3 regions of the Solitalea lacus genome follow, and region 3 is predicted to be linked to each of the others. Evidence: riboswitches for the same ligand, from Rfam matches in the RefSeq annotation. Region 3 holds a riboswitch; each other region holds the start of a gene.
The links. A riboswitch is a leader RNA that binds a small molecule or an ion and turns the genes downstream of it on or off. The one in region 3 is predicted to bind S-adenosylmethionine.
Positions count from the first base shown of each region.

Region 1 (5,464 bases), 1.3 Mb from region 3:
CAATATCCATCCCACCTTCGGTAGAATACATAATGATGTTGCGTCCTTTTGCACGATCTAACAAAACGCTCATATAAAACTCAGCAGTTTTGCTGTCGCCAGGGTAGTAAACATCTTGTGCAATTAATACTTTGTTTACTTTTTTACCTTGAGGTCCTGTTTGAGGAGTAACCAGTTGCATGCCAATAATTTGGCTTGATAATGCTTTTACATCATCCAATGATTTTGCAAGCTTAACACCTCCGCCTTTACCGCGGCCACCGGCATGAATTTGAGCTTTAACAACCCACCAGCCTGTTCCTGTTTCGGCTTGTAACTGTTTGGCTGCTTCAACTGCTTGTTCAGGAGTTTCGGCTACTATGCCTTCCTGAATACGAACTCCAAAACTCTTCAGAATGGATTTCCCCTGGTATTCGTGAATGTTCATCTACGGATAAAATTTACTTTTTAGGTAAAATAGACGGCTGTTTACCGCCTATTCTAATTGCGCCGTAAAAGTAGTATTTATCACTTATTTTTAAAACCTGCAGGCAATTTTTTACTATTCTAATTATGCTTTTTTTATTAAAGGTGTTCTTGATTCAATTTTGCCTGTTACGGCATTCAAAATCCTTTAGTTTAATTGACTCTCGTTGGGGAGTTTACCATTCTTATACACTAACCTTTCATAGCCTTTTATATTTTCATACTCCCATTCAACATCTAATCTTTTCCCTTTAAACTGGGATTGATTCATCTTTAGTCTTTTAATCACTGAATCCTCTTTAACTATTTGCAAGTTTACCCAGTAGCTTCCTTCTTCATTTTTTCCCAGCACCAGATACTCAATATTTTTATCCTGCTTAATTTCATAAAAAGGCAAATCAAATTCACCAGAACGGTCAAGTGCTCTTTTTAAGAAGGCAGCTTTAAAGGCAAACCCCGAAGTATCAGGTGTAAAGGACGAAAAAGGGAGATTTGCAAGTTTATTTTCTTCATCACTTTTACGTTCCACTGCTTTCAAAACTTTTAGGCCGCTATCCAAATAAATCTTAACTTCAACAAATTGATTATTACTTCCCATACTTGTTTTTTCATTTAACTCAGCAAAAACTGGTTTATCACCCTTTAAGTAAATATTCAATCTGCGGTAGCTAAATTCACCTCTGTGCCCATCTTCAATCAGGGCGACTTCTTTATTATTCTTATAATATACACTAACGTCAAACGAGAAATCTCCTAGGTTGTAGCGTAAACTGCGTTTGTACTCCAACTTAGGAAGTTCACCCTTAATTGCATTTACATACTTATCTATTTCCAATTGTTGATTTCCCAAAGTATTTTCGACAGATAAAGAGTCTGGCTTACTTGTTTCACTTGGTTTATGTCCGCTGGTACAAGCAGCCAAATACCAACTCGCACTAAGCAGAAACACTATATGTAATTTCATAATAGGGAGTTATTAATCCATTTAAATTTAGCTAAATTCTTACAAATGGGTCAGCGCCATTTATATAGGCGCGTTGCTTTTAATTTCATTGTCAAAATTTTATTTCCATTGCTCAAGTTTTAATCATAGTACCTATTGCGCAAACTTTAAAGTAATGCTTAAAAAATACGGACAAAGCTTAGTCGGCCGTTTCAGAGCCATAGCCTTTTTAGAAGGCGTTTCGTTTGTTTTACTGATGTTTGTGGCCATGCCCATCAAATACGTGCTTGGTTATCCTGAGGTAGTAAAAATATGTGGCTGGTTTCATGGCTCGCTGTTCGTGGCTTATGTATTATTACTTATACAAGTTGTAATTGAATACCAATGGAAATTTTCCCGTTCATTATTGGCCTTTATAGCTTCACTATTACCTTTTGGAACCTTTATTTTGGACGATAAAGTATTAAAATCGATTCATGAGGCTGAACTAGCAGTAAAAAGCAAGTAATTGATATTACGGGTCAACTGTTCATCAATTTTCCTATTTTTGAGCTATGCTAAAAGCCCATAACCTTCATAAATCATACGGGAAACTTGAAATTTTAAAAGGCGTTGACCTTCATGTCGAAAAGGGTGAGGTGGTCTCCATAGTTGGAGCTTCAGGTGCCGGCAAAAGTACCTTTTTGCATATTGCAGGGACTTTAGATAATGCCGACAGTGGGTCATTGATATTGGATGGGGTAGATGTATCTAAATTAAGCCCGAAAAAATTAAGTGAGTTCAGGAATCATAAAATTGGCTTTATTTTTCAATTCCATCATTTATTGCCTGAGTTTACAGCCCTTGAAAATGTTTGCATACCAGCATTTATAGCAAAAAGAACTAAGGCTGAAGCTGAAAGAAAAGCAACTGAGCTTTTAGAACTTTTAGGATTGAGCAGCCGCTTAAGCCACAAGCCATCTGAACTTTCAGGAGGTGAACAGCAACGTGTTGCTGTGGCCCGGGCATTAATTAATCAACCTTCCATTTTGTTGGCCGACGAGCCCTCTGGCAACCTTGATTCTACAAACGCTAAAGAACTTCATCAATTATTTTTTGATTTACGTGAGCGGTTTAATCAAACTATTGTTGTAGTAACCCATAATGAAGAATTAGCCGGCATGGCTGATCGTGAATTATTGATGAAAGACGGAAGAATTGTTTACGCTCAGCAATCTGCTATTCTTTAAATTAAAACAAAACATTGCATGTCGCAAACTAAAGTACTGCTCACCGGAGCCCAATTGCCCCAAACCGAGCAGATTTATAATGCATTAAGCTCAGGTCAGTATACAGTTTTTTTAGCTGATACGAGTGATCTAACAGGAGATTTTTTTGTTCAAATCCCTCTATACTCAGATAGTGCTTTTGCACATAAAATATTAAAATTGTGTCTCGACAATGAGTTCAAGGTTGTCATTCCACAAATACCTGCTGAAATAAAGGCCTTGGCACCTGCAAAAACACTATTTGCCGAATACGGAATTGCTCTAATTTGCCCTGACAAGCGAATTAATGATCTGCTTTCAGATCTTAGCCTTTTATATACAACACTGCAAGAAGAAAAAGTTTCCGTTCCAGCCTTTAGGAAAGTGGAAAATGTCGAAAACTTTGCTCCGGCGATGTTGCAATTAGGTTATCCTTCAAAAAAAATAAAAGTAGAACCTGTTAATGCTGCAAAACCAACGGATTTTCGAATTGTAGACGATACTGTTAATACATATGGTCTATTATTTCCCGATCCTGAACTTCCTTTAATTAGCTACACTCATCTTTCCAAATTGATTGCTGCTGATAATTTTCCACCACTTGTGTTTTCTGAATTTGAGAATGGAGTTGAATTAACTTATTCTGCAGATTTCTCGAACGGTGTATTACAAACTAAATCAACAGAAGAGGTTGATTTGATTAAGTCGTTAGCAGTGGGCATTGCTTCAATATTAAAACTAAACGGAAATTTCAGATTTAGCTTTGTTCAAGCTGCAAAGGGGTTTAATTTGATCAAATTAAATTGGAACCTTCCTGAAACCGATAAACTATTAACTTTTATAAATAACGAACTACAGAAACTGGATTAAGATGCAGGAGTTGATTGATAAATACCCGACTAAAACCACCTTTATTTTTGAATTAGACAATGTAATTTTTCCGGCAAAGGATTATGACTTACAGGTTTACTACCTTTTTGGTCAGTTTATGGAATTTACCTTACCGGGAATTCATGAAAGTAAACGGATTTTAGATTTTCTGGTATTAAAACATGGAACTATGCCTCGTGCTGAACTGATAGATACTACAATTGAACATTTTGCCATACCACCTGATCTTAAAGAGAATTTCGAACGTTTATTCAAAATTGCACGTTTGCCATTAAAGTTATTGATGTTCAAGCAAACACTTGAGTTTATGCAAACGCTGGTAACCGACCGTAAGCGATTGTTTATTTTAGCTGAAGGAGAAGTAGAGGAGGAGTTGAACAAAATAAAGCAAATTGAATGGAACGGACTGGAAAATTACCTGAAAGTTTATTTTATTGAAGAATCAGAAGGCAAAAACTTTCACTCCACCTTTGATAGGCTAGTGAACGAAAACCAATTGTCAACAGAAGAACTTCTTTGGGTATCAAATCAAAAGATTGAAGTCCCAGGCATAACTGTATTACCGGTATCAGATCTGGTTAAAGTTTAATTTAATATTCGTTAAAGAAAGCAGAAACAAGAAAATTGTACTTGATTTCTTCTTTTTTTAAAATTCTATTTGCATGGCATTTGTAAAACCCTTTACTTTGCGGCAGTAAAAGTTCTTTAAAATTCTTATCCAGAAAGACGGAGGGACAGGCCCTGTGAAGTCTTAGCAACCTTAATGATCTTGCATTAAAAGGTGCTAATTCCTGTGACACAATTAGTTGATGTCATGAAGATAAGCTAGTAGAATATTCCTATTCAATATTTTTCCTCCCTTGCCTTCTTGTACAAACTTAACCTGTCATAGATAATATTGACTTTTTGCGTATTTGCCTCATAATCCTTTTTCGGCATCAGAATTAAAACCTTTTACAGCTAACTTTTTGCTGACAAACAATTATGAGTACAAAAATTAAATTAGGTTTATTTGGATTTGGCTGTGTGGGCCAGGGTTTATACAATGTTTTAAACCAAACAGAAGGGATTAAAGCAGAGATTGTTAAAATTTGTGTTAAAAACCCAAACAAAAAAAGAAGCTTACCTGCTGAATATTTCTCTTTTGACAAAAATGATATTCTTTTTAACGAGGATATTAACGTTGTTGTTGAGATGATTGATGATCCAGAAGCTGCATTTGAAATTGTTAAAACAGCTTTGAAAAGCGGTAAAGCAGTTGTTTCAGCCAACAAAAAAATGATTGCTGACAATTTTGATGAGCTATATGAATTACAAAAACAATACAACGCACCATTGTTGTATGAAGCTTCTGCTTGTGCGAGTATTCCAATCATAAGAAATCTTGAAGAATACTATGACAATGACCTTTTAGGCGCTGTGGAAGGTATTTTTAACGGATCAACCAATTATATTTTAACCAAGATTTTTAAAGATAATATTGATTTCTCAACTGCTTTAAAACAGGCTCAGGAAATCGGTTTTGCGGAAACAGACCCAACCCTTGACGTTGAAGCCTATGATCCTAAATACAAGTTATGTATTATTTTGGCTCACACATTCGGTTTGTTTGTAAAACCTGAAGAAGTGTTCAACTACGGAATTCAAAATTTGTCAACCTTCGACATTCAGTACGCCAATGAAAAAGGCTATAAAATTAAATTGGTTGCTTTTTGCCGTAAGGTGGAAAACAAAATTGTAGCAGGCGTTCTTCCTCGTTTTATTAAGCCGGATAACAAGCTTTTCAATATTGAAAATGAATATAACGGCATTTTGGTAGAAAGTGCTTTCACCGAATCTCAGTTTTTTGCCGGAAAAGGCGCAGGAAGTAATCCAACTGGTTCAGCAGTATTATCAGACATTTCGGCCTTAACTTATA
Region 1 covers NZ_CP091740.1:2,676,146-2,681,609, forward strand. The annotation lists gene sucC (ADP-forming succinate--CoA ligase subunit beta) at 1-427, opposite strand, end outside; gene L2B55_RS11455 (hypothetical protein) at 614-1,429, opposite strand; gene L2B55_RS11460 (DUF3817 domain-containing protein) at 1,584-1,916, shown strand; gene L2B55_RS11465 (ABC transporter ATP-binding protein) at 1,963-2,637, shown strand; gene L2B55_RS11470 (ATP-grasp domain-containing protein) at 2,656-3,525, shown strand; gene L2B55_RS11475 (hypothetical protein) at 3,527-4,135, shown strand; SAM riboswitch class I at 4,258-4,373, shown strand; gene L2B55_RS11480 (homoserine dehydrogenase) at 4,531-5,464, shown strand, end outside.
Region 1: linked by a shared signal. The riboswitch ahead of L2B55_RS11480 (homoserine dehydrogenase) and the one ahead of L2B55_RS05895 (homoserine O-acetyltransferase family protein) in region 3 are both predicted to bind S-adenosylmethionine.

Region 2 (5,464 bases), 1.6 Mb from region 3:
TCAACAAATTGGACATACCGTTAATAGCATTCATACCATACAATGCAGAAGCAGCCCCAGGAGTAATTTCAACACTGGCAATGTCAAGTTCTGTTGGGCCTATGGCGTTGCCCAATGGAACACCCAAGGTTGCAGCCTGCATGTCAACCCCATCCACCAATTGCATAAAACGAAAATTATTGGGAATATTAAACCCTCGGGTATTAGGAACTTTAAAAGTTAAACTTGAAGTAGTCATTTGCACTCCCTTCACGTTTTCCAAAGCATCATAAAATGATGGTGCCGGAGATTGTTTGATCGCTCTTATATCCAGTTTTTCAATTGCTACAGGTGATTTTAGAATATTTTCCTCAACCCTTGAAGCAGTTACCACAACTTCATTTGCCTGAATATTTATACTTGAAAGATTTAAGACGATAGATTGGTTTAAGTCTTTTACTTCAAATTCTTGAGCCTGAAAGCCTATCAAAGTTACCAGGAGGATAAAAGGTATCTTCTGACGGGTTTTTAGTTCAAATCTGCCATCGTTATTGGTTGCAGTACCAGAATTTGTTCCTTTTATGCGAACAGACACTCCTGCGAGCGGTTCCAATGAGTCTTTATCTTTAATTATTCCGCTAATGACAACTGCATCTTGGGCAAATAGTCCTAACGAAAAGGACAAAAGAATAGCCAGTAGTAATGATTTCTTCATTCTATTAAGTGTTAGTTTAGTTGAAAAATTTGAATATTAAACTGATTTGCTAATGAGCAAAATCAACTGTTTTGTTTTGACAGTTAACTACAACAGGTAAACTGATAGTGTATTATATATTTGCTTTCCATATAAATTTCTTTACAAGACAAATATATATAAAATCTACAGAATAAGTAGAGTATTGTAAATGTTTTTTTAACTATTTATTGAAGTGGATAACGATCCTAAGGTATTATACCAAACCCGGGATTTTTCGGGGGAGAATTAAAAATCCCGAAAGCTTTTACTTTCGGGATTTTACAGAGTTATCTGAATTTGAAAGAATTTCTATGCAAGCGCAAGCTTTGTAAGCTCCAGGGCTTGTTTAATATCAGCTAATATGTCATCAATATGTTCAAGACCTATGGAAACACGTATTGTACCCTGGCTAATTCCAACTTGTTGGCGTTCTTCTTCACTCAATTTGGAGTGTGTACTTGAAGCCGGATGTGTGGCAATAGAACGTGTATCGCCTAAATTAGCAGAAATAGAGAACATCTTTAAGGCATCCATAAATTTGCTTGCGCGATCATAGCCACCTTTAACCACAAAAGTCACAATCCCCCCTCCTGCGCGCATTTGTTTTTTGGCGATTTCGTATTGAGGATGTGATTTTAGCAAAGGGTATTTCACTACTTCTATTTCCTGATTTGATTCTAAGAATTCTGCAACTTTAAGGGCATTTTCGCAATGACGATCCATACGAACAGCTAAAGTTTCCAAACTTTTAGATAAAACCCACGCATTGAATGGTGACATGGCCGGCCCTGAATGACGGGCAAATGCCTCTATTTCAGTGATCAATTCTTTGCTGCCTAAAATCAAGCCCCCTAATGTACGTCCCTGACCATCAATATATTTAGTAGCAGAGTGAATAGAAAGGTGGGCTCCGTATTTAATTGGTTGTTGCAGATATGGAGTAGCAAAGCAGTTATCGACAACTAAAATTGCTTTATGCTTTTTTGCAAAATTACCTAACCATTCAAGATCAATAATATCGATCCCAGGGTTTGAAGGCGTTTCTACAAAAATCAGTTTGGTATTTGGCTGAATTAAAGATTCCCATTCATCTGTTTTATCTAAATCTGCATAAGTTGACGTTACACCCCATTTAGGAAATACGTTTACCAATAACTGGTGAGTTGAACCAAATACAGAACGGCTCGATAATACATGATCACCAGATTTTAAAAACGCCGCAAAAGTGGTAAAAATAGCAGCCATCCCCGTTGCAGTGGCCCATCCGGCTTCTGCACCTTCTAAAACTGCCATTTTCTCAATTAACTCCGAAGTATTTGGATTTGAATAACGGCTGTAGATATTTCCTTCGCGCTCATTTGCAAACAGTGCACGCATGTCTTCTGCATCATCAAATTTATAACTCGATGTAAGGTACAATGGCACTGAATGTTCTTTGGCTCCTGAGCGTTCTGCTTGAATACGAATAGCGTTGGTTTCGAAATTAGACATGGGCTAAAAATTTTTTGGATAAAAAAATGACTGAATGAGAAACTGAAAAGCAAACATATTTCGATTTGTCAATGACAAACGAATATTAAGTTTCCTGAAAGTTAAGACTATTATTAGATTCATGATCTTGTAATTTTTATAGTTCCCAAGCCAAAACAATAGCTTGGGCAGGATTTGGCACCTTTCCGTATTGGGCGGTTGCCAGAGGGTCAATGAGCCTGTTCTCTCGCCTCTTCTTTATAAGAATTACAGTACTTAGTGGAATGCTAAGAGGTAATTCAATGTGTTGCAAAGATAAGAGCCTTATTCTAAACTGCAAACACTATTTTTAGTGGTCTTAATATATTGATAAACAAAACCCATGGTTTAAGCCATGGGTTTCGGTTATATTTTCCCCGGATTTCAATACGGGTTAAGAAGTCTATTAATTCAACTTATAGGTATAATTTAGCTTAGCCGATTTACCTAAAATTTGTGCTACCGAACAATACTTATCATACGTTAAAGCCAGTGCCCGTTCAATTTTTTCGATACTTAATTCACCAAAGAAATGATATTCAACATTAATTACTTCAAATAAAGAAGGCACCTCTCCTTCAATACGTTTTGCATCAATACTGATTTTTAAGTCTTGAATTGGTTCTTTTTGTTTGGTTAAAATTGAAATCACATCAATTGCACTGCAGCCGCCTAAACCTGCCAAAAGAGTTTCCATTGGCCTAAACCCTTTATTTTCGCCACCAATTGCAGGGTTTGCATCCATACTTAACACATTTCCCTGTTCATTAACAGCTTCGAAATGATATGCGTTATTCCTACGTTCGAGTTTAATATTCATAGTTTTAATTTAGAACAAAGATATTAGATCAAAAAGCAAAGATGGGAATTAAGTAAATCAAACTTTCTATTCTTTCTTACATCTTTACTCATAATCCCTATCTACTACAAAATTATTCCGGCAGCCACTGTATTTTTGCTGCCTTCATCTATAATAATAAATGAACCATTAGCTTTGTTTTGCTCATAAGCATCAAAAAATAGCGGTTGGGCAGTTTTCACCTGAACCTGAGCAATATCATTTAACTTTAACTGCTTACGTTCTGTATCTTTTTCAAGTGTACTTGTATTTACAATGAAATCCACATCACGAAGCATCGCTTTAACACGATTATTACTGTGCTGTATAATGTATTTTCCACCTGGTACCGAAGGAGTTGTATCCATCCAGCAAATCTGAGCTATAAATTCTTTATCCGTCTTCGGCTCGTTACCGACTTTCGTAATCAGGTTACCTCTGGTTATATCAATTTCATCTTCCAGTAAAAGCGTAACGGATTGTTTTGCGCCAACTGTTTCAAAATTACCATCAAACGTGGTAATTTGTTTTATTTTAGACTTTAAGTTTGATGGCAGTGCCACCACTTCATCTCCCACACTTAATTGGCCACTTACTACCCTTCCTGCATAACCACGATAGTCATGAAACTCTTCTGATTGGGGACGAATTACGTACTGTACCGGAAAACGTGCATCTTTAGTATTAATGTCTTGATTTACCTGAACATTTTCAAGATACGCTAACAAGGTAGGTCCTTTGTACCATGTCATGCTTTCTGAAGGATTTACAATATTATCCCCTTTTAACGATGAAGCCGGTATGAATGTTAAATTTTGATGCAAACGGTCAAATCCTTTCACAAACTGCTCAAATTCCTCACGAATCTTATTAAAAACCTCCTGAGAATAATCCACCAAATCCATTTTATTTACACAAACCACTACTTCCGGAATTTGCAGCAGATTGGCAATGAAAAAATGTCGATGTGTTTGCTCAATTACTCCTTTACGAGCATCTATCAAAATAATGGAAAGCTGCGAATTCGAAGATCCGGTAACCATGTTACGCGTATATTCGACGTGGCCCGGAGTATCGGCAATAATAAACTTGCGATTATCCGTATTGAAATAGATATGTGCCACATCAATCGTAATTCCTTGTTCCCGTTCGGCGCTTAAGCCGTCGGTAAGCAAAGAAAGATCAAGGTAATCAAACCCTTTACGTTTACTTGCAGCCTCTACTGCCTGAATTTGGTCAGTAGTAAGTGAGTTCGTATCATATAATAAACGACCTATTAAAGTGCTTTTGCCATCATCTACACTTCCTGCAGTCGAAAATTTCAGTAATTCCATATTATGTCCTCTGTTATCGATTATCTGTTATTGGTGAACCGATTTATAGCCTCTATACACATATCACATTCGTTCACCCATTTTAACATTTCCTAAATTTTTACTTCTAAATTCTTATCTCTTAAAAATATCCTGCCAGCTTGCGTTTCTCCATTGCAGCCTCTGAACGTTTATCATCGAAACGAGCTCCACGTTCAGAAATAGTAGAGGCCTTAATTTCTGTGATGATATCGTCCACATTATCAGCTGTTGAGAGCACTGCAGCAGTACAACTCATGTCTCCTACGGTACGGAAACGAACATCAGTTTCAAAAATTGCTTCGCCATCCATGTTGATGTAAGGAGAAGCAGGAAAAATCAAACCATCACGCTCAAATACTTCTCTTTTATGAGTAAAGTAGATGCTTGGTAACTCCATATTTTCTTGTTTGATATAGCTCCAAACATCCAGTTCTGTCCAATTGCTAATTGGAAACACGCGTACGTTTTCACCAAAATTGATCATTCCATTTAAATGATTCCAAATCTCAGGGCGTTGACGTTTTGGATCCCACTGACCAAAATCATCGCGTACAGAGAAAATACGTTCCTTAGCGCGGGCTTTTTCCTCATCCCTACGGGCTCCACCAATACAAGCATCAAATTTGTGCTTCTCAATGGTATCGAGTAATGTAACCGTTTGCAGGGCATTTCTGCTGGCATATTTACCTGTTTCTTCAGCCACTTTCTTTTGATCAATACTTTCCTGAACAGAGCCCACTATTAACTGAGCCCCAACTTTATTCACCAGCCAGTCTCTGAATACAATGGTTTCCTCAAAATTGTGCCCGGTATCAATATGGACCAATGGAAATGGGAACTTTGCCGGAAAGAAGGCTTTTCTAGCTAAATGCACAAGGGTAATGGAGTCTTTACCTCCTGAAAATAATAAGGCTGGACGTTCAAATTGCGCTGCCACTTCGCGCAAAATATATATCGATTCTTCTTCTAATGTCTTTAAATGGTTATTCATATTTTTACATTTGAGTCTATAGACCAAGGTACAGTCCACAGAAAAATAAAACACTA
Region 2 covers NZ_CP091740.1:2,944,210-2,949,673, forward strand. The annotation lists gene L2B55_RS12745 (TonB-dependent receptor) at 1-694, opposite strand, end outside; gene L2B55_RS12750 (trans-sulfuration enzyme family protein) at 1,025-2,206, opposite strand; SAM riboswitch class I at 2,340-2,452, opposite strand; gene L2B55_RS12755 (OsmC family protein) at 2,631-3,044, opposite strand; gene L2B55_RS12760 (sulfate adenylyltransferase subunit 1) at 3,149-4,396, opposite strand; gene cysD (sulfate adenylyltransferase subunit CysD) at 4,518-5,408, opposite strand.
Region 2: linked by a shared signal. The riboswitch ahead of L2B55_RS12750 (trans-sulfuration enzyme family protein) and the one ahead of L2B55_RS05895 (homoserine O-acetyltransferase family protein) in region 3 are both predicted to bind S-adenosylmethionine.

Region 3 (5,464 bases):
CTATTGCCGCTACATATGTAGTTTTAATATGATCATTGTCTTTTATATGTCCCCATCAGCTCACCATAAGCAACAATATGATTTTCCATTGCTTCTAACAGGCTTTCCTTTCGTGAATCGGCTTTTAATTTTAACAGTTTATTCAAGGCGTACACTTTAAAGAAATATCGGTGAGTGCCTGATGGAGGACAAGGCCCTCCGTAATGATGTTGTCGAAAATCGTTTATCCCTTCTATACCCGGAATTGAGTTTTCTTTGATTTCTTCATCCGTATCGATATTCCAAACAAGCCAGTGATTCCAGGTGCCCATAGGAGCATCGGGATCATCCACAATTAAAACCAGGCATTGTGCATTTTCAGGTATTTCTTTAATTGTCAAGGGAGGATTCACATTTATTCCCTCGCAGGTATATTTTTCAGGAATCATTCCGCCTTGCTTGATAACACGACTCGAAACAGCTAAGGCCATTTTTACTGCTACGTTCATTGGTAATCGTATTAATAATGAACATTTGGAAATAAAACACAATGTTAAAATTACCAAACAAAACACTGACAATCAAACCTGACACCACCTCAAAAACTAAACACAGAAACTTCAAAAATGCTCTTTTTACATAATTTACCTCCCGAAAAAACTTCTCAAATCTTAGTAGTTTATCACCTTGTTTTTCGTAAATTATAGAAATCATTTTTCCATCAGCGCTCTTAAGAAATCATGCAATTATTGGAGTATATAAGCTTTTTGCTGCTTTCATCGGTTAAGTTTTTCTTTTTTTACCCTGTTTTCATCACCAAAGAAGATTATAATTTCCTGGAAGCTATGACCTTTGGCTTAACAGCTGGTTTTATTGGTTCTTCAACATTTATCTTTTTCGGTGATGTTATGTATCAATTCTTTCACCGGCTTGCATTAAAAAAGGCCATCACTCATCCACCTAAAGAAAAAAAGCAACGCAGTATAAAACATCGCCGTTTAATAGTTAAACTGAGAGACGATTATGGTCTATGGGGTATCGCATTTTTAGCTCCGATACTGATCACTATTCCGCTCGCTTGCATTTTGGCAACCCGTTTTTACCACAATAAAGGAAAAATACTAGGTCATTTTATGATCGCGATAGCTTTTTGGTCAGCGTTGATTTACATCTTCAAGTCCTCATTAATTCATTTAATTTCTTAACAGTTGGGCCAATTTTAACATTTCCGCCCGTTTTGTTTAAAACTTTAGCACTTCAGTTACTTGGTTTATTAACCAAACGTTGATACTTTCAACTTTTTATTGTTAAAAGTTAGACCTATTTTAGGCCCCAGAATAGCACAGATACGAAACAAGCCTTTAAGCCATTTGTATTAACTTTTCTTTTGTATAAATGCTTTAGGGCGATAAAAAACTAATCATACGCACATGAAATTTATTGTTTCAACAAGTACCTTATTAAAACAATTACAAGCAATCAGCGGAGCGCTGAGCAGTAATACAGTTTTACCAATTTTGGAGAACTTTTTATTTGAAATTAACGATGGTACTCTTACTGTTTCGGCTACCGATTTACAAACTTCAATGACCACTAGCTTACCAGTTGAAGCAAAAGAAAACGGTAAAATCGCCATTCCTTCGCGTATTTTACTAGACACGCTGAAAACCTTGCCTGAACAACCGGTAACTTTCACTATCGATAATAACTCGTTTGCCGTTGAAATTAACGCCGGTGATGGTAAATATAAATTGGCAGGTGAAAACGGAGATGATTTTCCTAAAATTCCTGTGGTTGAAAATGCTAACACTATTTCAATTACCGCCTCTGTACTTGCCGAAGCAATTAGCAAAACTTTGTTTGCTGTATCAAATGATGAGTTACGCCCGGCGATGACTGGGGTTTACTGTCAATTAACGCCGTCCAACATTACCTTTGTTGCTACGGATGCACACAAATTGGTTCGCTACCGTCGCTCAGATACACAAGCCGAATCAGCATCATCTTTTATTTTGCCTAAAAAGGCCTTGAACTTATTGAAAAGTTCATTACCGGCAGAAGATGTGGCTGTACAAATTGACTACAACAACAGCAGTGCATTTTTCCGTTTTAATAGCATCAGCTTAATTTGTCGCTTAATTGACGAGCGCTACCCTGATTACGAAGCGGTTATACCTCAAAACAACCCAAATAAGTTAACCATTGAGCGCGCTCAGTTTTTAAGTTCATTGAAACGCGTGGTAATCTATGCGAACAAAACTACCCACCAGGTACGTTTAAAAATTTCAGGGAGCGAACTAAACATTTCTTCAGAAGACTTAGACTTTTCAAACGAAGCTTACGAGCGCTTAACCTGTCAGTACAATGGTGAAGATTTAGAAATTGGCTTTAACGCTCGCTTTTTAATTGAGATGTTAAACAACCTTGACTGCCAGGAGGTAATTCTCGAAATGTCAACTCCTAACCGTGCAGGCATCCTCTTCCCTACTAACCAGGAAGAAAATGAGGATGTATTAATGCTGGTTATGCCAGTTATGTTAAATACTTATGCATAAATTAAAGAATTTTAATACTACAAAAAGCGGCTGTTTCATTTGATCTGAAACAGCCGCTTTTTGTTTTCCACAATAAATTCAATCCAAAATAAATTTGGAATTCTGAAAACCATAAACTTATCTTTGACCTTCGAATTACTTCTTTGCTTTTCTGAGCAACTGGAATTCTTATACAGAAGAGGCGAGAGAACAGGCTCTGTGACCCTCTGGCAACCCCCAAACTGGAAAGGTGCCACTTCCTGCCCCTTTGGGGAGATATAAAAGTTACAGCAAATGAAACAAACACTTCAACTTTTATTAGTTCGCATTAACAAAGCCATTATTTCGCTAGAAATAACGCATTTTTCGTTAACCAGTAACTACAATGATTATCATTCTTCAAATTATTGAGGGTTTATCATTTAAAATTACAGGTAGAAAATATTGGTAATGTAAAAACGATGATAACATCATCCTGTAACTAATAGAGCAAATAGAATTGAACAAAGAGCTTTTTTGAGAATAGATAATTAAGTTAAATTAATCAAGCATCCGAGGTTTCTAATTTCAGATACTTGTTTTTAGTGAAGAATAGCATTGATGATTCAGAAATTTACGTATAACAACCCATTTGAATTAGAATCTGGGGCTGTATTATCCCAAATAGACATTACTTATTTCAGTACAGGAAAATTAAACCGAGAAAAAGACAATGTTATTTGGATATGCCATGCATTAACTGCTAATGCCGATGTAAGTGATTGGTGGAGTGGAGTGGTTGGTCCTGGAAAAGTTTTCGATCCTGAACAGCATTATATTATTTGTGCAAATATTTTAGGCTCTTGTTACGGCACAACAGGCCCTTTATCAATTAATCCTGAAACCGGAACAGCTTATTATCATACCTTTCCGCAGGTAACAACCCGGGACATGGCACGAGCTCATGATATTTTAAGGAAGCATCTTGAAATTGATCAAATTCATACTGTAATCGGTGGTTCAGTGGGTGGCCAACAAGCTATGGAATGGGCTATAGAACAACCTGATTTAATTAAGAACCTATTTTTAATTGCTACCAATGCATTCCATTCTCCGTGGGGCATAGCGTTCAATGAAAGTCAGCGTTTAGCCATTACAGCCGACTCAACATGGAAAAACAACAGTCCTGATGCTGGATTGGCGGGCATGAAAGCAGCGCGTTCTATGGCCCTATTAAGCTATCGCCATTATGATGCATACAAGATCACTCAAAAAGAGGCTGACATTAATAAAATTGATGATTATAAAGCAAGTTCTTACCAGGCTTACCAGGGTGATAAACTAGTGAAACGCTTCAACGCATTTTCCTATTGGCACCTAAGTAAAGCTATGGACTCACACAATGTTGGACGCTGCCGTGGAGGAGTTGAATTGGCACTATCAAAAATCAAGGCTAAGACACTTAGCGTTGGAATAAGTTCTGATTTATTATTCCCACCAGGTGAGCAAAAGTTTCTGGCTCAACATATAAACAACGCCAAGTATGTCGAAATTGATTCCTTCTTTGGGCACGATGGGTTCTTAATAGAATGGGAACAACTAGATAAAATTATTTCTAATTTCTACTCGTCCGTAGTAAATATTTAGTCGTTTAAAATCCCCTTTCGTGCGGTTTTTAATTAAAATAACCTATCAAAAACCGCATGAATTTAATGAAGAAACATCAGATAAATCCATAAAAAATTAATATCAGGTTTTATGCCTAAAGGATCACAGTTTTTATATCTTTGCATCGGCGGAATAGAACTAAAACACAATAGCTTAATTTTTAAAATGTAGTTTGCATTTTAAATTAATACCTCTATATTTGCAGTCCTTTTAGAAAAGAGTTTAATAATATCATGGCAAATCATAAATCAGCGATAAAAAGAATTCGTGCTAACGCAACTAAACGTTTAAGAAACCGTTACCAGGCTAAAACTACTCGTAACGCTATCAAAAAATTACGTGGAATGAACAGTAAAGCAGAAGCTACTGAACTTTACAGAAAAGTTTCTTCTATGTTAGATCGTTTAGCTAAGAAAAACGTTATTCACAAAAACAAAGCTGCTAACAACAAATCTAAGTTAGCTAAGTTTGTAAGCAAATTAAGCTAGTCAATAATTTTGACTTACGATATACATAAAAGCTTAATCCTTTAGGATTGAGCTTTTTGTGTTCCAATATTCTCCTGACATCCTCTTCCCTTTCAAAATCACCTTTACATTTATTTTAGTGTAATATTTTACATACCGTCAAGGTTTTGTATACATTCTTTATATGAATTTCTAAATTAGCGGCATAATTTAACCTTCAATTTAATCTATTTAATTTATATGAAAAAAAGGCTAATTGGAGCTATTGCTCTCTTTTGGGGCTTCAGCTCATCTATTTATGCCCAAAAAGTTGAGTTCACAGAGTATGATCTTGACAATGGCTTACATGTAATTTTACATAAAGACAATTCTGCGCCAGTTGTTACAGTTTCAGTAATGTACCATGTAGGTTCAAAGAACGAAGTTGTTGGCCGCACCGGGTTTGCCCATTTCTTTGAACACTTGTTATTTGAAGGCTCAGATAACATTAAGCGGGGTGAGTTCATGAAAATTGTTTCACAGGCTGGTGGACAAAACAATGCTAACACAACCCAAGATCGTACCTATTATTATGAAGTGTTACCTTCAAATGAGCTGGAAACAGGCTTATGGCTCGAATCAGAGCGCATGTTTCACCCGGTAATTAATGATATAGGGGTTAAAACACAAAACGAAGTTGTAAAAGAGGAAAAGCGCCTGCGAGTTGACAACCAGCCATATGGACGCTTTGCAGAGGAAGTATTTAAACGTTTATTTACTAATCATCCTTACCATTGGCAAACTATCGGATCAATGGCAGATCTAGACGCAGCCAAACTGGATGAGTTCAAAGCTTTC
Region 3 covers NZ_CP091740.1:1,390,788-1,396,251, reverse strand. The annotation lists gene L2B55_RS05910 (YbhB/YbcL family Raf kinase inhibitor-like protein) at 33-488, opposite strand; gene L2B55_RS05905 (hypothetical protein) at 720-1,184, shown strand; gene dnaN (DNA polymerase III subunit beta) at 1,410-2,534, shown strand; SAM riboswitch class I at 2,700-2,798, shown strand; gene L2B55_RS05895 (homoserine O-acetyltransferase family protein) at 3,114-4,139, shown strand; gene rpsT (30S ribosomal protein S20) at 4,394-4,648, shown strand; gene L2B55_RS05885 (M16 family metallopeptidase) at 4,868-5,464, shown strand, end outside.